3 regions of the Paenibacillus sp. NPDC056579 genome follow, and region 2 is predicted to be linked to each of the others. Evidence: riboswitches for the same ligand, from Rfam matches in the RefSeq annotation. Region 2 holds a riboswitch; each other region holds the start of a gene.
What was found. Region 2 has a riboswitch for cyclic di-GMP ahead of ACFQ88_RS34045 (hypothetical protein). Riboswitches for the same ligand answer to the same signal wherever they lie in the genome.
Positions count from the first base shown of each region.

Region 1 (5,099 bases), on a different contig from region 2:
ACTCCCTGGATTTTCGGACGGATAGCGACGGCAAGCAATCGTTCGAGCTAAGCTTTCTGAAGGTTCTTTCCACGTCGGCCATATTGGAATATCAGTCTCTCATTGTTGCCAACGATAAAGATGCCGTATCCAACCAAATTGCGTTCTCGGGCAATAATGAAATTACGGTAACCAAAGATACAACCAACACGATCGTAGTAGGAGTCAGCAGCGGCTCCGGTACGATCAGCGGGATCCGAGGCTCGCTCACGGTCACCAAAGTGGACGGGTCGGACCATACGGTTCGGCTTGGCGGCGCAACCTTCGAGCTTTACCGGAAATCCGGCTCGGAGAAGCTGCTTATCAGCACTTTGACAACCGATGCAAGCGGTACAGCCGAATTCAAGAAATTGCTTGCAGGAGATTACGTCGTGAAAGAAGTCGCCGCTCCTGAAGGCTATATTCTCGATTCCAAAGAATACTCCGTGCCGATTCAAAGCGCGAGCGGATTCCAGATAACGGTGTCCAACACGAAGTCTTCCAACCCTAAGCCGCCGGTCATTGAAGGCTCTCTGACCATCCGCAAAATCGATTCGGCCCAAAGCGAGCTGCTGCTCAGCGGAGCTGTCTTCGAGCTGTTCCGGAAGCAGGATCCCGGATTGAATCGGATCGGTACGGCAACGACGGACGCCGGCGGAACCGCCACCTTCAGCAAGCTGGCGGTTGGCGATTACGTTGTGAAGGAAACGGCGGCTCCGGCCGGCTACGTGCTCGATTCCAAAGAGTATCCGGTCACTATTCAGAGCACGGGCAACATTCAGCTAACCGTTGCCAATACGAAAACCGACACACCTAAGCCGCCGGTCACGGTAGGCTCCCTGACGATCCGCAAAGTCGATTCGGCCCAAAGCGAGCTGGTACTTAGCGGAGCTGTCTTCGAGCTGTTCCGGAAGCAGGATTCCGGATTGAATCGAATCGGCGCGGCAACGACGGACGCCACCGGAACCGCTGTCTTCGACAAGCTGCCGGCAGGCGACTACGTTGTGAAGGAAACGATGGCTCCAACTGGCTACGTACTCGATTCCAAAGAATATCCGGTCACCATTCAGACAGCGAACGGCAGCAAGCTGACCGTAACCAACTTGAAGCTCCCGGACACTTCCAACCCGGGTTCAACCGATTCATCGGGATCATCCGATTCACCGGATTCACCGTCAACGCCGGTACCGGTGCCAACGCCTGGAGCCGTTCCGCCAACCGATCCGAAGCAGCCGGAGAAAGAAACCATAATTGACGGCGACATCAAGGTCCCGCTAGGTCCTCCGCCTGTCGTGAAGCCGGAGAACGGACAAGACACGGCCCAGCCGGGTCAGCCCGAGACCAACCATCCGGAGATCATCGTGGATGTTGAGCCTCAGGAAGTGCCGCTTGGCAGTCCGCAGCCGGACACTGGAGCACCTGCAGCGACGCTTCCCAAAACGGGACAGTCCAGCCCTGTTTATGTACAAGCTGCCGGTATCGCCTTGATCCTTCTGGGCTTCATGCTGCGCCGCAAATGGCTGAAAAACTCGTAGGTTAGGCCATTCTGATGATCAAAAGAATGTTACCGTCGCTTTGTATTTTGCTGGGGATGCTTATTTTTCTCTATCCAACGCTCAATGACCGCTATGAAAGCTACCGGCAGGAACAGCTTATGAGGCAATGGACGGAAACCATGAAGCGTATCGATCAAGGGCCTGGGTCGCCGGATACCCGGCAAACCGTTACCCCTGTCCCGATATCGGCTATTACTGCGCCTCCCTCAGCGGAAGTTCCGCCGGAAGAACAACAACAGCAGCCATTGACGCCCGAGCCGACGTCGGCACCCGACCCTCTTCGCAATAAAAAGCTCGAGGGAGTGCTGAGCATCGATAAGATTAAGCTGAAGCTGCCGATCATCACCGATGCAACCACAGCCAATCTTAAGCTTTCCGTTGCGAGCATTGCGGGTACAGGCCAACCGGGCGCTGTAGGAAACTATGCCATTGCGGGTCATAGAAGCTTGACCTACGGGAAGAACTTCAACAGGCTGGATGAAGTAGAGCAAGGTGACTTTATCGAAGTAGACACGGGACAACATCAGTACCGTTATGAAGTATACGAGAAGCTGTATGTGCTTCCGGAGGATGTCTGGGTATTGAAGGGCAACGGCAAGGATCGGGACATTACATTGATTACGTGCCATCCTATCGATACCGGGACCCATCGTATCATCGTTAAGGCGAGATTGGTAGAAAAGTAATAATTGGAAAGAAACTGTACAAAGTTCGACAGTCATATGGTATGATAGAACTATAAAAAAAATTCGGCGCTTTCAACCGATAAAGGCAAACCCTGCGAAAGCCGGGGACGCAAAGCTACAGGGCCTTCCTTAGTCCGAACGGACTAAAATGGCAGCCAGTTACCGAAAGGAGAGCTTTTTTTATGTTCAAAAAACTCTTTACGATGACTTTGCTAGCCGCTCTTCTGATAGGATCGCCAAAAGGTATAGAGGCGGCTGCACCCTACACCGTAGACCGCAGCGCTTTGGATAAAGGCATCATCACGGTTGCCGGTTCCGACCTCAACGATACGAAAGCGATCGTGCGCATATCGAAGGACAATAACAAATACGATTATTATCTGACGAACGGGGCCCAATATCCATTGCAGCAAGGCAATGGAACGTACAGCATCACCATCGCCCAATTCCTAAGTGAAAATAAATATAAAGTCGTCTCGCAAGAAAGCATCGAGCTGAAGATGGACGACGAGAACGCCGTATTCGTACAGTCGATCCCGATGATCGATTGGAATAGCAATACAAAAGCCGTCGCAGAGGCTAAGCGGCTGACGAGTGACGCGATGTCGGATAGAGAAAAAACGGCCGCCATTTACTCCTATATCGTTCGCAGCATTCAATATGACTACGCTAAGGCACAAGCGCTCGATTCCGGCTACACCCCTGATCTGGATGCCGTTTACGATACTTCCAAAGGGATTTGCTACGATTACGCTGCGCTATTTGCCGCAATGGCCCGCAGTCTGAACATTCCGACCCGGCTCGCGATGGGTTACGAGGCTTCGGCTCCGGCTACGTTTCATGCGTGGAACCAAGTGTACTTGAAAGACAGCAATCAATGGATCACCATCGACACAACCTATGACGCGGCTCGCGTTCAAAACGGACAAGATACTCCGATGATCAAGCAAGCTGCCGATTATACTATTACGCAAATCTATTAGTCTAGTTAAACGCCCTTGCCGGGCGCACATTATGGACAGCCTGCATCCATGCAGGTTGTTTTTTTATGCCTCCCTACCCCGTCCCATCGTTTTTCCACATTTGGTCCAAAGTTTTGCCGGAGATGACCTGTACAATAAATCTTGTAAGACACAACGACCTAAAAGGAGATGGAGAAACATGAATATTATCGCAGCAACCGTATTGGCAGGAAGTCTTTTGACAGGAATTGGATCGGCGGGAGCCGGAGCGGATCAAGCTCATCCAGTGGAATTGAAAACATTGACACCCTCCGCACAAGCCATTCAAGTGGATGCATCGCAAACAGCACCGATGCAGCTTATTCCATTGACTGAAGCGGGCGGGGATTCTGTTTCTACACAAGCGGTCAAAATGTGGATCAAAGCGTTGCCGGCAACATCGACTGCGGCTGCGCAATTGGAACAAGCGGACGGCGAGGTCATCTTGGTGAAGCCAATGGAAATAAAAGAAGGCAAATTGGATGATGCTGCAGCGGTACCGGTACAACTGCACAATCTACAAACCGTGGAAGCGGCAAAACTCGTGCCTGCACAAAAATAAAATCATACACGTTTCCTAATGAAATGCGCCGGAACGGAGGTACTTATCGTACCCGCCGTCCGGCGCTCTTTTTTATACTTAACCCCGTCTGCCGCTTTTGCCGAAATAGTCAATGCTCATAGCTTCCCGCACTTCCAGCATCGTCTCTTGGGCTATGGAGCGTGCCGCATCCGTACCGGACATGAGCAGCTCGTCGATAAATGCCGGCTTCTGCTCATACTGCCGTCTGCGCTCCCGAATCGGCTCGAGCACCGTATTCATCGCATCCGTTACCCGCTTCTTGCAGTCAGAGCATCCAATGGCACCGCTGCGGCAGCTCTGCTCGATCTCCTGCCTTCCCTCCGGAAGAAAAGCGGCATGATAACCGTATATTGGGCAAATTTCCGGATGCCCCGGGTCGTGCTTATGAATACGGCTCGGGTCCGTTTTCGCTTTTTTGATCTGGTTCGCCACTTCTTCCTTGGACGAATCGAGATAAATGGCGTTGCCCATGCTCTTGCTCATCTTGCTGTTGCCGTCGAGTCCCTCCAGACGCTCTCCGACGAGAGCCTGCGGCTCCGGAAACACAGGGGCATACAAATCATTGAACCGGCGCACGATTTTTCTCGTCTGCTCGATATGGGGAACTTGATCCTCCCCGACCGGAATGAGCGTCGCTTTGCAAAAGGCGATATCCGCCGATTGGCTTACAGGATAACCGAGAAAACCGTAATACATATCGGTATATCCCCGATCCTTGGCCTCCGTCTTGATGGTCGGGTTGTGCCGCAAAGCATTCACGGTAACGAACATCGAAAAATACACCGTCAGCTCGGCAATTTCGGGTATCATCGATTGCACGAACAGGGTCGATTTCGCCGGGTCGATGCCGACGGACAAATAATCGAGCGCGACTTTGCGCAAGTTATTCCGGATCAGCTGGGGATTGTCAAAATGCGTTGTCAGCGCCTGCACATCCGCAAGCATTATAAAGGTCTCATACTGCTGCTGCAGCTCCACCCGATTTTTCAAGCTCCCGACGTAATGGCCAAGGTGAAGCTTGCCGGTAATGCGGTCTCCAGTCAGTACACGTTCTTTCATCGTCATAGTCATCGTAATTCCTCCTGATATGGATTATGAAATTGCAGATCGTTCGCCACCACCAACCATCATCCATGGCCATCACCTCCTTTCAATGAGCTCTTGATCGGGCTTTGTGCTGTGCCGGCAGCACTTGTCACTACCTGAAGAAGAGCCTTACTGCCCCTGAGCTTCGGGAAAAATAAAAAAACTCCGT
Region 1 is NZ_JBHTVD010000009.1:160,774-165,872, forward strand. Features, by position in the region: gene ACFQ88_RS29055 (collagen binding domain-containing protein) at 1-1,553, shown strand, start outside; gene ACFQ88_RS29060 (class D sortase) at 1,568-2,260, shown strand; cyclic di-GMP riboswitch class I at 2,335-2,427, shown strand; gene ACFQ88_RS29065 (transglutaminase-like domain-containing protein) at 2,443-3,243, shown strand; gene ACFQ88_RS29070 (hypothetical protein) at 3,422-3,823, shown strand; gene trpS (tryptophan--tRNA ligase) at 3,902-4,915, opposite strand.
Region 1: it holds a riboswitch for cyclic di-GMP, as region 2 does, so the genes downstream of both, ACFQ88_RS29065 (transglutaminase-like domain-containing protein) here and ACFQ88_RS34045 (hypothetical protein) in region 2, are expected to answer to the same signal.

Region 2 (8,027 bases):
CAAATTGGCGGAGGCGTACGGTGTCAAAGGGCTCAGAGCTTCGACGAAGCAGGAGGCGGAACAGGCATGGCAAGAAGCAATGCAGACGGCAGGGCCGGTGCTGATCGATTGTATGGTCGCCAAAGACGAACTAGTATTCCCGATGATTCCGCAGGGCAAAGCATTAAGCGATATGATACTGGGGGATGTGTAGCCGATGCAAAAGCAAACGATATCCGTACTGGTCAACAATCATCCCGGGGTACTCCAGCGAATATGCGGCTTGTTCGGAAGAAGAGGCTACAATATCGAGAGTATTTCGGTCGGCCTCTCCGAAATAGAACAGCTGTCACGTGTCATCATTGTGGTTCAGGCTGAAAAGCCGATGCTCGAACAAATCAATAAGCAGCTGCTTAAGCTGCTCGACGTCATTCAAGTCAACCATTTGAACGCGCATCCGATGCTCGCAAGGGAATTGATGCTGGTCAAGCTGCGCGCGGACCCTGCGGTTCGCCCGGAAATATTCGGGATGGTCGAGACGTTCCGCTGCTCCGTCGTCGATGTAGGACTGAGCTCCGTTGTCATTCAAGTCGTAGGAGACGCGGAGAAAAACAGCGCGTTCCTCCATCTGCTGGAGCCGTACGGCATTCTGGAGCTGACGCGGACCGGCGAGACGGCGATGAATCGCGGAGACGGTTCGGGCGGCACAAGCTGAATAAGGCTCGATTAATAAAAACCGTTTCTCCCGGCACTTAACTTGGAGGCAGTTTCCAAGCGGCCGTGAGGAACGGTTCTTTTTAAAGTGGATAACGATTAATCGCATTAATAGTTACTATGGCTTGTGCACCCTTGAATCGAGAGTTCACTGGTTTAAGCGGAAGCTCAGGCGCTTTTCTCGGCAGGGACGGTTGAGTCTGCGGCGCGGGCGCCTTTTCGATACAAAACCAGCATCCCCAGTGAGCCTATCATAATTACGAATAGCAGCAAATAGATGTGCTTAAACGCCAATGTCGGGCTCAACTGCTGCTGCCATACGAGCAGGATGCCGCATACGGCAACGGCGAACGACCCGCCGAGATATTGTGACAGCTGGGTCAGCCCCATTCCCGAACCGATCAAGTGCTTCGGCAGGATGCGGGATACTTCGTTTGAAAGGGAGGAAGTAACCGCGGAGAGCGATGGCGAGAACAGCAGATAAGCAAACAAAGTGACATAGGGCGATACATCGAGCCATAAAAAGACTATGAGCATAGAGACAGCCAACAGCGAATGGCCGAGAACAAGAAAGCGGAAATTGCCGTAACGGTCGATCCAGCGTCCGACGAGCTTCATCAGGCAGGCGGATAAAAACGCGCCGGGAAAAATCATCAGTCCAATCGTCGCCGCCCCGAGCTGGAATACTTTTGCATAAATTAACGGCATTAAGAACAGCATTGAAAGGTTCAACACGAACGCCATAAAGGCGAGGAGCACCAGCTTCCGGTATCCGGGATTTTGCAGCAGAACAGGAGGAATGAACGGCTTCTCCGCACGGCGCAAATGCCGGATGGTGATGAACAGGCAAACCAGGCTCACGATGAGCACGACGAAGGAAAGCTGTGTTACCGCAAGCAAAAACGCCGAGGATGTCACGACGATACATGCTGCGCCGAAATAATCGAAAGGAACCTTCGGCAGCGACTCCTTCGGGATTAATCTCAACAGGAAGGGCACCAGAACTACGACCAGGCAGGTGACCAGAAACAGCTCGTGCCACCCCAAATACTGTGTAATTGCTCCCCCGATTACCGGTCCCAGACCAAACGCCAACGCACTTCCCGAGGCGATCATCGTGATCGCTCTGCCGCGCCGCTCGTACGGCACGTACCGGCTGGCCAGAACCATCCCGAGGCCGGGCGTGGCTCCTGCGCCGCTCGCTTGGAACAGCCGCGCGAACAGGACAAGACCGAAGCTGTCCGAGAAAAATCCTACGACCGATGCAAGCATAAGCAGCGTGACGCCTATCAGCCAGAGCTTGCGGATCGGGATGAAGTCCGACAGCCTGCTGAATATAATCGTCGAAAGCGCGAAGACAATGGAGTACCCCGATACGATCCAAGAGCCTTGTCCGGCGGTAATATGGAGCTGCTCGATTACGTCGGGCAGAGCGACATTGAACATGGTCGTGTTCATAACGACCAGAAACGTTCCGATAGCCCAGACGGGAATCGTTATTTTATCGTTCATAGATAGAAAACCCCTTGCAATGTGACTTTTTTGGCACCATTGTCTATACTACTCTTAACCGCTTATATAAAAAAATACAATTTGGAGTATTTGTTAATACATTAGAACTTATGAATTATTTTATCTTTTCACGGACGAGTCGAAGCAGGGAGAGGGTTAAGGATGGAGCTGCTGCAGCTGAAATATTTTCAGACGGTTGCCAGACACGAGCATATGACGCGTGCGGCCAAGGAGCTGCGCATCGCACAGCCTGCACTTAGTCAGACGATTGCGAAGCTGGAGTCGGAGGTTGGGGTACCGTTGTTCGACCGCCAAGGGCGGCAAATCCGGCTGAACCATTTTGGCAGGGCTTTTTTGAAGCATATCGATCAAGCGCTGTTGAACATCCGGGAGGGACTGCAGGAAGTAAGCGATCTGGCGGGAGCGGAGAACGGCTATATCTCCCTCGGGGTCATGTCCACGCAAGTGCTGGGCGATATGCTGAAAGCTTTTCACAGCGAGTATCCGCAGGTAAAATTCCGTGTCCACCAGCTGCCTATGCAGGAGATGATCGAACAGCTGCAAAGCGGAGAGCTTCATCTCTGTATCAGCTCGATGCCGGTAGAGCATCCGGGTCTTCAGCGGGTCCCGCTAATGAATGACGAAATCGTCCTTATCGTTCCACACGGACACCGGTTAGCTCACCGGGCTCATGTTCAGCTAAGCGAGCTGGCCGACGAGACGTTCATCCAATTGAAGAAGGGCGGCAATATTCGTGATCTGACCGATTATTATTTCGAACAAGCCGGTATCCAGCCTGATATCGCCTTTGAAATTGATGAACCGGCCTCGGTGCGCAGCTTGGTCAAAGCCGGACTGGGTATTTCGTTCAGCACAGCATTGAACTTAAGATATTGGGATCATACGACGGTGGTCGCCATCCCTATCGAAGAACCGCGGTGTCAGCGTCCGATCAGTCTTATTTGGAAGGAAGGGCGCTATGATTCATTGGCTGTCCGCAGGTTCCGCGAGTTTGTCGTCGCTTTTTTCACACAGCTGCAAAAGAGCCCGTAATCATTCGAAATCCCTCTAAAACGATTGAATAATCTCATCACTGGAAATAAAATGAAATTATGTGCCAGTCTATTCGAAAAGGAAGGAATATCGTAAGCCATGTCCAAAGCCGACAATATGCTTTCCATACTATGGTTACTGAAGACCCGCAAACGCATCACCGCCAAACAGCTTGCGGAAGAGCTGGAGATCAATATCCGGACCGTCTACCGGTATATCGATGCGCTGTGCGCGAGCGGTGTGCCGATCATCGCCGATTCCGGTCATAACGGAGGCTACAGCTTGCTGGGGCAGTTTAACGAAGCTCCGCTTTTTTTCGATATTAACGAGCAAAAAGCGCTCATTCATGCAGCCGTGTTCGCCGAGGAGGCAGGGTATCCTTTTGGTGAAGCGTTGAACCGTGCCATTGGCAAGCTGAAAAAGTACACCAACGAAGAGCAGCTGCACCAGATCAACCGGCATACCGTCGGTTTCGATGTCATCAATCCTCCGTCCGATGGCTCCCTGGAAACGTTTCTTCAGGAACTCGAGCTATCCGTTGCCAATGGAGCCACTCTCCTCATGGACTATATGAAGGCAAATCCCCCTTCCGAGCAGCGCGAGATCGATCCTTACGGCATCGTCTACTGGAAAGGAAAATGGTACATCGTAGCCTACTGCTATCTCCGCCGGGAAATTCGCAGCTTCCGTGTGGATCGAATCCGTTCGTTGTCACGTACAGGGGCGGCATTCGAGCGGCCGGTGGATTTTTCTGCACGGCAGTTTTTCCTAAACACGCTGCTGCCGGATATGGATAATCCGGAAACGATGCTGTCGATCCGGGTAGAAGGGTATGAGCAGGCGATCAACGATCTGTGTCTGCATTGGCTGCTCGGTCATGTCTTAGTGGAGCGGACGGCGACGACGGCGCATTTTCAGCTCGATGAGAGATCCATAGTTTCGTATTTGCCTTATACACTGTTATCGTATGGAAAATCGATTCGGATTATTGAGCCGGCCATGCTGAAAGAAAGAATGGTCGCTATCTCGTCGGCGCTGGTCCAGCATTACGAATCGATGTAGCTTCACTGACCGGTTTTGTCAGTCAAGGTGCTGTATGATCGGTCTAGAAACTAAGTTATCCTTAAGGAGGAAATAGAATGAGCCATAAAGCACTCCAACTGCTCGAATATCACGTGTGGGCCAACGATAGAATTATCAATCATTTGAAAGCTTTGCCGGAGGAGACGTACCGGTCCGTTATCCAAAGTATTTTTCCATCGATTGCGGAGGCGCTGGTCCATATCTACCGGATCGATAGCAGATGGCTGCATATTATGAGCGGCGGTACGTTCGAGCAAATATTGGCGCTGGACAAGCAAGTTACGGAAGCGACAGAGGGAATTAGCCTGGACGGCATTCAAGCGCTGTACCATGAGGTGGCTGAAAAGTATCGTACGTTTTACTCCGACAAGGATTTGGATGCGCTGAAGGAGTACCCTCACCCGACATATGGGGTAATGAAAGCGAGCTATGCGGATATTATCCAGCATTTGAGCAATCACGGAACGTACCACCGCGGCAATATTACCGCGATGCTCAGACAGCAGGGACACCCTGGCGTTCCGACGGATTATGCGTTCTTTTTGTACGAGATTTAGAAGGGGAAGGAAGAGGAGCGTTTTGACCGCGAGACGGTTGGGGCGCTTTTTTGTGCTGTGAGGTCCTACAACTTTCGACATAGATTTGAAAAAGCTACAAAATAATGCAGGACATTTCTACTAAATGTAGAATATTGGATATTAGGATTAAAGACACTGTCTCATTTTTGGGACTAAAACCGACTGAACAGAAAAAGGCAAACCTGTCGAAAGGCAGGGACGCAAAGCCACGGGCCTAAGCCTTACATCATGCATCAGCATGGAAAAGGGATGGCAGCCGGGCCGCCCGATAGTGTTGGTTTTTTTGTGTTTTTTAAATCTGACTTCGATTATAAATAACGGTGAAAACCTCGATGGCTATACAAGAATGTAGGTGAATTGCATTAAGTACGTGCTCGCTTCGATAATTGCCTCGATATGTTTTGTGTTATCTATGAGTTTTTACTTTGTTTACAGAGGCTCTCTTTTTGACTTTGGTTCTTTATTAGTTGCTTTTTGTTATTTCAGTATACCTGTGTTTATTGTTATAGGGGCACCAGCAGCCTTTTTGTTAGATAAAGTTACTGCAAAACTAGCTGACCGTTTAATCATGAGACTAGCGGTTTCATACATTTTATATTTGCTAGCAGGCGCAGCATTAGCTTGGTTTTATAATTTATATTTAAATTTCCTAACTTCGCTTGTTGTGAAATTAGGGTTAGTGGCATCAACGATTTATTTTGTAACGATCACGATCATGAGTTATGTGACGTTATTAAAAAGAAAAAAGAAAGTATTGGATTAGGACGTGGCTGCAGTTGTCAAAAAGAAGAGGCACATTGCTAGCGGTTAGCGGCATTTTACTCATTTTGTTTTCTGTTTATCCGATGTTCTTGCTGGTTCGCGAGAGTGTATTGGAAGCATACATCAATTCGAAATATCAATTAGATCAGATGATTAACATAAATAATCAATCGGATAAAACAAACACGTTTGCACATGACCCTTCTAAGCCAATTTTCTGGAACAAAAATATTATTGAAGTACTTACTGAAGATACTGGCATTGAAGCTCCAAAGTCAGTGTTAAACAAGTTTGACAAAGAAGCTAAACACATTATGAAAATCGTCATTCGAGTGAATGGAAAAGAAGTATCCTCACCAACAGAAGCATGGTTGTTTCCAAACATAACAAAATTCAGCAACTACTTGTCGTGGCTAAATATAATAAAAGTTACTGATAAAAAAAGTAATGAAGAAACAATAGCTATAATCCGAAGACATGCTGGCAATTGGACAAGAGGGGATACACAGAGCCAAAAAATGGAACATATTATACTTGGATAAAGATGGCCGACTAACTGAAGAACAATTTACATATCGTGATCGTGGAAAGTACTTGTTAGGAGTGAAACTGGTCCAAGCATCATCTCAGTCATCATCATTTATTGGATATAAATCCGACATTGCTTATGTCATGCCTAGCCTCTTTTTTCCATTTATCTATCCAACGGTAACTATTATTGTTGGGATTGTTCTCCTAATAGTTTGGTATATGCGAAGGATTTACAGGAAATAAGCAACCGCAAAAATTATGGATAGAAGATGATTTGTTGCATTCACTAAAAAACATAGGTAAACAGTGTTAAAATTTGTTCTTATAGTTTGAATAAAGGATAGCCGGTCGGTGGATATGAGAATTTTAAATGAAGACGAATTAAAAAGTTATATTTCTGATGAGAATATGCAGGTCTTTTGCATTGCTAATTATGATGATGATAGATTAAATGAGCTGCGAGCGTATTATACCTGCATAAAGAGAAATGTTGGTTCACTTTCTCTAGAAAAATCAATTATTTATTACAGCGCATACTTCTGGTACGCGCAGTTCAAAGAGAGGTATTTTGAATTATACGGAATGGATGAAGGAATTGCACAAGAAGGATTCAAGCTTCTAGAGGAAATAGATATTGAGCTAGAAGAAGGGATCAATTGGGTATTAATTGAAAAAATCGAACAAACAATTTAGGGCAAACCAACGCTTTTGATAAATACGATTTGCTATGCTATTGAAATACGATGCAATGAACCGACTTGTCAGAAAAGGACTCCTTTGGAGCTGGATGGAAGCGGAAATAGGGTCTATGCAGTAGAAACGTTTGGCTACAATTCGCTGGGGAACCTGCTGAAAAAAGCATGACTGGCTCCGAAGGAACTCCGAAATCAGAAAGAGGCTGCCAGCAAAGGCAGCCGCGTTTGAACTTATGGTATTCTTGAGCTGCAAGCAAGCTCATCCGCAGTTATTGATCCTCGCTGTAGCCTCCTTTTTCTTCTGCGGCTCTAGTATTGGCAATTGCTTTATTGGCAAGCTCGTTAGCCATTCGCAGCGCCGTGACGGTGTCTTTGGATTCCTGCAAAATTAAGGGCTTCCACACATAATCGATTTGATTATGCGTAAAGATGTAGGCTAACCCCGGTTTGCGGGAAGGTGACATGGCATTCTCCAACGCAAAAATCGATTGTACGTTCTTGCCCTGGAATTCCCGCAGGTCTTGCCCGAACGCCTGATGAACCGAAGGATCCGTTGAAGGGGTCATCAACCCTTGCCGGGAAAGCCTCATTTGCATTTCCGGCGATAAAATATACGAGATCACTTGGAACGCAAGGTCTTTATGCTTGGACTGGTTCGTGATGAACATGGCTGTGCTTTGAGGCTGAAATTTGGATTTGGGGGCTTCCGGAAACACCGGAACAGAGGTGAAATCCCAGTTCAGGTTCTTGTTCTCGTTGGCCCATCTGGTAACGATATCGACCGTATCGATGGCCATAGCTATCGACCCTTGGGCGAAAGCATTCGTTTTGACCAACTGATTGCCGGGTATATCATAAAAACGCCTAATGTTATTGGTGATTTTGGTCCAATTATCCGATGATAGAGTGGCTTTATTGTCATTAGGATCAAGTGAGGGCTCCGACAGCTGGTTCCACATCATGTAATGGGAAGGATTAACTTGGAAACCCTTATAAGTCACGTCCCCGTCCTGCTGCGTTAGCTTTTTGGCCAAATCATAGGCTTCATCCCAAGTCATTCCCGGCTTAGGGTAATTGACGCCGAATTTATCGAAGATGTCCTTGTTATACACCAGCACCC
Region 2 is NZ_JBHTVD010000013.1:184,401-192,427, reverse strand. Features, by position in the region: gene ilvB (biosynthetic-type acetolactate synthase large subunit) at 1-193, shown strand, start outside; gene ilvN (acetolactate synthase small subunit) at 197-694, shown strand; gene ACFQ88_RS34065 (MFS transporter) at 862-2,205, opposite strand; gene ACFQ88_RS34060 (LysR family transcriptional regulator) at 2,368-3,258, shown strand; gene ACFQ88_RS34055 (helix-turn-helix transcriptional regulator) at 3,358-4,320, shown strand; gene ACFQ88_RS34050 (DinB family protein) at 4,398-4,898, shown strand; cyclic di-GMP riboswitch class I at 5,085-5,188, shown strand; gene ACFQ88_RS34045 (hypothetical protein) at 5,290-5,682, shown strand; gene ACFQ88_RS34040 (hypothetical protein) at 5,696-6,223, shown strand; gene ACFQ88_RS34035 (hypothetical protein) at 6,564-6,905, shown strand; gene ACFQ88_RS34030 (ABC transporter substrate-binding protein) at 7,177-8,027, opposite strand, start outside.

Region 3 (8,027 bases), on a different contig from region 2:
CGGCAGGAAGCTCATCGACTGTCCCGTCAGCACCTCGAATTCCACATTGCTCGTGCCGCCGCCGAATTGCGGGGAGAGCAGATAGCCCGATGTCGATTCCTTTTGCAGCTTGTGCACGGTCGGAATCGGATCTTCGCTAAACTGCACGTTCGGCAGGAGCGTCGGATCCCAGAACGCTTCGTTCATAATGAAAATTACGTTCGGCTGCTTGCCTTGGAACGGGTCGCTTTTTTTAGCGGAGGCGGTTTGGACCGCGCTTTGATCAGCCAGATTTTGCGCGAGCGCCGCCATGGCCGGCTCCCCGTAGCCTTCCGGCTTCGGAACGATGGCGTTTTTCACATTCATCGTAAAAGCCAGCGCCATCCCGTTATTGGCGTAGTTCTCCTGCTGGTTCCAGACGATTTCGCTTACGCCCATTTTGTTAATCAATTGCCCTGCCCATGGGGTTCTGACCCCTAAAGAGTACAAGGCGAACAGCGACAGCAATCCCAGCGCGATCCGGCTTCCTTTGCCCACTCGAAGGCGCGGCCAGTAGAAGCAAAGTACGACCAGAACGAGCACGATGACTCCGACGACGGACAAACGCTTAATCGCCTCCGCCCCGGTGACCAGCGGAATAATGTTCATGCTTTCTTTTTTCAGAAAAATATCCCACGGAAAGAATGGCTCTCCGATTAATTTCGTTTTGAAATAAGTAATTAAAGCCATAATAAATAAGAGCAGCGTGGCGACCGCAGTCCCCGCCATAATGGAGTTGAACAGCATATAAAAGATAACAAGCACGCACAAATTGATCAATGCATTCATCGCCAAAAGCTTACCATTTTGCACAGCCCATACGGTTGTTTCGGCCAACGAGCCTCTTTGAATCCACTCCACACCCACAACAAGCAATACCGATACCACTGCGAGCATTATCAAGACTACGGCGTATTTCTGAGCCGGGTTCCGCTCCCATTTCGCGAGCTGCTTCTCCCTGGCTTTCCCCCTACGCTTCATCGCATATCACTCTCCTTATCCTATTCCGGGTTCCGCGCCGGACCGCAATATTAATTAATTGTAAAGGATGAACCTGAAAGCCACCTGAACTTAAGCTGAAAAAAGCTTGAAAGGGATAAATTGGAATTTTAATTCGCGTCTGCTGAAGTATAAAAAAGCCCGATTCCGTCCATGCTTTTTAGTAGATTCGTAGATTCATAGAAACTACTTGGAAGAGGTGCGAGCGATGAAGCGAAAAGCATTGGCGTACGGGATTTGCGCCGTCATAGCATTAGGAGCATGGATAGGCGGGTGGGCCGCTCATGCGGACGCCGGACGCGAAGCCGCTCTCGGCTTGCTGCTGCCCGTATCGAGCGAGGTCATGTCTGAAGGCAATCCCAAGATCGTCATGAAACACGCGAGCACTTATATTCCTTATGAAAATAATGAGCAGCTGCTGCGCACAGGCCAAAGCTTAAGCCAAACGCTAGGACTCCCTGCCAGTCAAGCTATGATTGAGGATCGCGATCATCTGCTATATAAGTCGGCAAGCACCGATGCAAGATCCGGGATCGAAACGACCCTGCTGTGGATCGGCTTCGGGGACGGAACGACGGAATTGATCGTGTCGTCGCAGACGGAAGGAACGGCCGGCGCTGCGGAAGCGATGATACGGGCTCAGCGGGAGCTCGACGGGAAGCTTCTGGCACTCGATATCAAGCCGCAGTGGAACATCATGATCCAGGGGGAACTGTCGGATTCCGGCGCTGATCCGGAGCGTCTGCTGAATACGCTGTCGCGCCAGCTGCAAGCGCAGGAAGTAGAACGGTATGAAGACCGGGGAAGCACAAGCGTAACCTATTACTCTCCGGCTATTCAAGAGAGAGTTTCGAACGGGAAGCAGGCCATGAACGTGCAAATCGCCGTACACCGCGACTCCGTTACCCAGAAGCAGCGGATGACGATCGGCGTTCCGGCCATATCGATAGAGTATTGATTCCCCTTCGCTGCCCTTGTCCGAACAGTTGTTCTTTCCGCACTTTTGTTGTACACTCTCATAGTGCCGATACCTAAGCAGAGGCTTCACAACATTTTCGGCGCGCAGGCATAATAAACAAAGGTGATTACGGAAATGACTCCATGGATCTCATACAATACGCCTCTTGGCGCTAGCGGCAAACCCATCCCCCGTGCGGCGATGGCTCCCGCCAAAACAACCAAAGATCTGGTGTCCGATGATCAGTCGGACGCCTTTTATTTTCGCGCGCTGGAAAGCCGCGGCATCGCATTGAACGCCCGACAGCTGGAAGCGGTCCGCCACTTCGAGGGACCGATTCTCACCCTCGCCGGCGCCGGTTCCGGCAAAACCTCCGTGCTGGTTGCCCGCACAGGCTATTTGATGACCGTCCGGCAGGTTCCGCCGGCGAATATTTTGCTTGTGACCTTCTCGAGCAAGGCGGCTGCCGAGATGAAGCAGCGGATTGCCGGACTGCCCGGCATAACAAGCCGCATGGCTCAGGAGGTGCAGGCGCGCACCTTCCATTCGTTTTTCCTCCTGCTGCTGCGCAAGCAAGGCTACAGCCAGGAAATTTTCAGCGAAACGCGCTACCAGCACATCGTCCTAAAGCGTCTGCTCCGGGAACGGGGGCTTGCCGACGATTACGAGCCCGAGACGATACTGGCCGCTCTCTCTTCCTATAAAATGAACCTTGTCGATTTGAGCGGCCTTCCCGAACGGACGCCGGATGAGGCGAATATTAAGCATATCTTTATGCAGTACGAGCAGTGGAAGGCTGCGAATGACAAAATGGACTTCGACGACATTCTCTTGTTCGCCCATCGTCTGCTGAAGGAATCGCCCCAGCTGCTCTCGTCGCTGCAAAACCGGTTCCGTTACGTCATGAACGATGAGTTTCAAGACACGAACAAGCTGCAGTACGAGCTTGTCCGCATGATTGCCGCACCGCAGAACAACCTGATGGTCGTGGGCGACGACGATCAGACGATCTATACGTTTCAAGGCGCGAGCCACGAGTTTATTTTGCAGTTTCACACGGAATACCCTGGCGCCAAGACGGTTACGCTGGACATTAACTACCGCTCGACCGCAAGCATTGTCGGCTTGGGCAACGAGATCATCCGGCACAATACGCAGCGCAAGAGCAAGACGCTGCTCGCCACCAGACAAAGTACGGAGCTTCCGCAATATATGCGCCCGGGAGATACCGACGAAGAGGCGCAGCAGGTGCTGAACCGGATTCGTCAAGAGGTGGAGCAAGGGAAGCGCTCCTACAGCGACTTTGCCGTCCTGTACCGGAGCGCGAGCAGCAGCCGGGCGATGCTGGAGGAGCTCGTCGTTCACAACATTCCGTTCGTTCACTACGGCAATGTCGATTTATTTTATGAGCAGTGGGCGGTGCGGCCCTTGATCGACCACCTGCGGCTTGTTCTCGACCGCCGCAACTTCGAGGCGCTGGGAGGCATTCTTCAGACGCTGTATATTAACCGCGACAGAGGAATGGAATTTATTCACCGCTGCGAGAAGGTGAAGAAGAAGAAAGGGCCGTTGATTCATCTGCGGGAGCTTCCCGAGCTGAAGGATTTTCAGAAGGACAAGGTGATGGAACGGATCAAGCTCATCCACATGCTTTCGGATATGAAGCCGGCCGATGCGATCCGGCACATGCGGCGAAGCTTCTACGACGCCTTCATGGAGACGGCGGACGGCCGTTCGCTCACGGCCCACAAAGAAATGCTGAAGGAAACGCTCGATGAGCTCGAAGCGTCGGCCAAGCGGTTCGACACGGCGGCCAAGTTCGTCGAGCATATCGATCATATGACGGAAATGCATCAGGCGATGGAGCAGCTGCGCAGCGACCCCGGCGCCGATACCGTCACGCTGATGACGATCCATAAGGCCAAAGGCTTGGAATTCCCCGTCGTGTTCGTGATCGGCGCCTCCGAGGGCATCCTGCCGCACAGCTCCGCACTGGAGCCCGGTGAAGGAGCAGCGAAGAACGAGAAGCGCGAGAAGCGGGAAAAGCTGCAGCCGCAGGAGGACTCCCGCGCCGCCCTGGAGGAGGAGCGGAGGCTCGCCTATGTGGCGATCACGAGAGCGAAGGAGGAGCTGATCATCAGCTCCCCGGCCTACTACCGCGGCAAGAAGGCGCACGTGTCGCGCTTCATTCTGGCGCCGTTCGGCGCGGCGTCATCCGCGGCTAACGGCGCAGTCTCCGGCGGAGTCGGCACCGCTTCCGCCGCTAAAGGGCCGTCGGCGCGCCCGGCCCCTGCCGTCCGTTCGACGTACGAACGGACAGGGCAGCAGCGGGGCGGCTCGCCGACGAAGCTGGTTACGGTGCAGGCATGGCTCTGCACCGCGGAAGGCTGCGCTGCCTGGTCGCGGATCAGCAGCGTCAAGGAAGGCAAGCTTGCGTCCAAGGCTTGCCCGTTGTGCCAGTCTCCGATGCGCCGGGGTACCCGCGACGTGCCGGTATAACCGCCGGCGCGGCGTTGCTCTCCGCTCCGCTCCACCGCCTCCACGCCGCGCCGCTGCGCTAAAGGATGCGGGCGATGAAGCGCAGATGCATTAATGGGAATCATTGCAAGAAATAGGGATCCGGCATATAATCTCTTCAAACTAAAAGAGAAGAGGCATCGGATCATGCAGCAGCTCAAACGGTACGTCACCATAGCCGCCGGCACATTTGCCGTCGCTCTCAGCTTCAACTGGTTTCTCAGCCCGAATCAAATCGCCTCCGGCGGCTTGTCGGGAGCGTCTATTTTGCTTGGAAGCTTGTTCCGGGTCGACCCTTCCGTCATGCTATGGATCGGCAGTTTGCTAGTCCTGCTCTTAAGCGTCTATCCTCTCGGCATCCGCTCGCTGGCGGCTTCCGCTGCGGGCTCTCTGCTGCTTCCTTTTTTCGTCTACATTACAAAGCATTGGGAGCCGCTCACCGGCAATCCTCTCCTCGCTTCGATTTACGGGGGCATTATGACCGGAATCGGTCTCGGACTCGTCATCCGTGCTCAAGGTAACACAGGCGGCTTCACGCTGATCGCCCAGATCATCTACCGGTGGAGGGGCGTCAAGCATAGCAAATCGCTGATGGTGATGGATTCGATCGTCGTGATTGCGGCGGGCATCATGTACGCCCCGGAAAAACCGCTGTACGCCCTTATTTGCGTATTCCTCACCCGCAAAACCATCGATGTGACGCTCAAGCTGCATCGCGAATCCAAGGTCGCTTACATTATTTCCTCCGCTATGTACGAGCAATCGATCGCGAGAACCGTGCTCCATGATCTGGACCGCGGATTGACCAAGCTGTCGGGAACCGGCGGCTATACGGACGATAAACGCGTTATTATGATGACCGTGCTTGGTGCCGGAGACGTCCACAAGCTCAAGCTGCTCGTTCAGTCGATCGATCCGCAGGCGTTTCTCATTTTTTGCAATGCGGAGGACGTGGTTGGCGTAGGGTTTACAGATCGCCAGATGGCACTTTAACGGACATTTTCAATTGGCAAATATTTGATTTTGTGGCATATTACACATATAGGCAGTGGATTATCACACAGAAATGCGCGCAGCCCTATGCTAATATATTTATTGGGTAAGCGACGAGATCGAATCTGTATCTGGGCACTTGGATTCGATGGAGCTAGTAGTGCAACCGGACCACCTTTCTTCGATGAAGGGTGGTTTTTATTTTTCCAGAGGAGGCTTTACTATGAGACAAGCTTTGGATTGCGAACGCATCATTCATGCTTTGGGCATCTCTCCTGAACGGTTCAAGGAAGTAATGGCAGCATCGTTTGCAGCCGGGAATCCGCCCCATGAATTTTCAGTCAGCGAGTATGCTGCATCCGCGCACTGCGACCTATTGCCGCCAAGCGGAAAGCGCCATCATATTGTTCCGGCACAGCTGCTTGCCGTGCCGAACCTTGCACAAGACACTTCACACTCTTTACATATAAATCAACTCTGCATTAGATGAAGTGCGATTACAGGGAAAGGAGGTATCGATGAATCTGCGTGCATCCGAGGCTGCAAGCCTGGCGCAAGGCCAGGCAATAGGGTTTTGGGAATAACGACAGGACAAAAAACGGAGGTGCCATAGAAGTCATGGTAAAGAAGATAAGTACACTGCTCGCTTCTCTTATGCTCATGGTACAGGTGATGTATGCAGTCGGCCTTTCGCCACAGGCAAACGCCGCTGCGATACCCGGCAGCATTATTAACAGCGTAACGATGACGGTGTACGACAAATCCGGTCAAGTGGTAACGGAGACGGTATACGAGCAAGGCGCGAAAGTACAGCTGGACTATACCTGGTCTCTGCCCAACGGCCACCCTTACAAGAACGGGGACACGTTCACGTTCAAGGTGCCGGAGCAATTCAAATTTTACAATGATATTCCCGAGCAGCCGCTTCTGTCCGGCGGCGGTGAAGCCATAGGGAAATTCAAGCTGAATAAAGACCGCCACGAGGTAGTCATGACCTTGCAAACGATCGAGCATTTGGTCGATGTGCAAGGAACCTTAACGTTCCTGACCGAGTTCGATACCCAGGTCATCCATGGTAGCACGACGCAGATTATTAAAATTCCCGTTTCAAGCGGGGAGCAGGTGTTTACGCTCCATTTTAGGCCGAATGTGACTTCCGCCATTGCGAAAAGCGGTGTGCCGAAAGGCTATAACGCAAAAAGTATCGATTGGGAAGTCGACGTGAACAAGGACCTGTCCGTCATCCAAAATGCGGTCGTCACCGACCCGATTCCAGCGGGGCTCGGATCACCTGTTACCGTGGCTGTGTACGAGCTCAATATGAATCTGGATGGAATTGCAGCTCCAGGCGCCCCGCTTGCTGCCGGCAAATACAGTGTCAGTACGGCCGGCAATCTGCTTACCGTCAGCTTTACCGACAGCCCTATCCGCTCGGCGTACCGCATCCAGTACGAAACGCCGATTGCAGATGAGGACAAGCCGATCTTTGAGAACACGGCAACGCTTCAAGGAAGCGACAGGCAGCCGGTCAGCGCAACAGCCTCCGTTAAGGTGCAGCGAGGCGCCGCATTGGACAAGTCGTCAACGAAATACGATAGCTTCACTCAAACGATTGACTGGGAAATCAAATACAATTACAACGAAAAAACGATTGTTCAAGCTAACGCTTATGTGACGGACTTATTCAACGATACTCAAAAATTGGTCGATCATTCCATCCACGTGTATCCGGTGACGATCGGCTCGAACGGATCCCAAACCGTCGGCGCCGAGCTGGCTGCATCCCAGTATACGGTAAGTCCGGCGACAGGCACGGGAACCGCCGGATTTAAGCTGCAATTCCACACCAGCATCACGTCCGCTTACCTGATCAAGTATCAGACTAAGGCCGTCGACCGCGTGCTTGACAACTCTGTGGTGACGAACAAGGTTACTTCCGGCAGCGGGGACAACAAAACGGCAACGCGCCCCATGATTCAAGTCGTTATCGGCAAAAGTGCTGGAGCGGTAAACTACGCCGCCAAGACGGTAGACTGGACCATCGCCATTAACCGCGACAGCCAGCCGATGAGTGACGTGGTCGTTGCCGATACGTTCCCTAACAAAGGGCTTCGTCTCGTACCGGGGTCATTGGTTGTAAAGGAAGGCAGCAACCCAATGCCGGCATCCGATTACACGGTGGATCCTGCCATACCGGCCGATCAAGGCTTCAAGGTGAGCTTCAACAAGGCGCTGAACAGCTCGGTAACCATCACCTTCCAAACGGAATTCCATTTGGATTGGCTCGTTGGAAGCGGGACGAATTTCCCTAACCATGCCTCCATCGCTTGGACGGACAGTGCATCCAAGCCGCAGGCGAAGACGGTTTCCGCAGCGTTCGATCCAAGAGTCGAGGTGAAGAACAACGGCTTCAAGAACGGCGTCTATAACGCCTCCTCCAAGCAGATTACATGGACGATCGGCGTGAATTATAACGGCAAACCGCTTGCCGAAGCGATCGTTGACGATACGCTGGAGTCGGGTCAGAAGCTCGTCGACAACT
Region 3 is NZ_JBHTVD010000009.1:152,258-160,284, forward strand. Features, by position in the region: gene ACFQ88_RS29030 (LTA synthase family protein) at 1-999, opposite strand, end outside; gene ACFQ88_RS29035 (YwmB family TATA-box binding protein) at 1,226-1,975, shown strand; gene ACFQ88_RS29040 (UvrD-helicase domain-containing protein) at 2,111-4,474, shown strand; gene ACFQ88_RS29045 (YitT family protein) at 4,640-5,485, shown strand; cyclic di-GMP riboswitch class II at 5,583-5,666, shown strand; gene ACFQ88_RS29050 (hypothetical protein) at 5,709-5,975, shown strand; gene ACFQ88_RS29055 (collagen binding domain-containing protein) at 6,104-8,027, shown strand, end outside.
Region 3: it holds a riboswitch for cyclic di-GMP, as region 2 does, so the genes downstream of both, ACFQ88_RS29050 (hypothetical protein) here and ACFQ88_RS34045 (hypothetical protein) in region 2, are expected to answer to the same signal.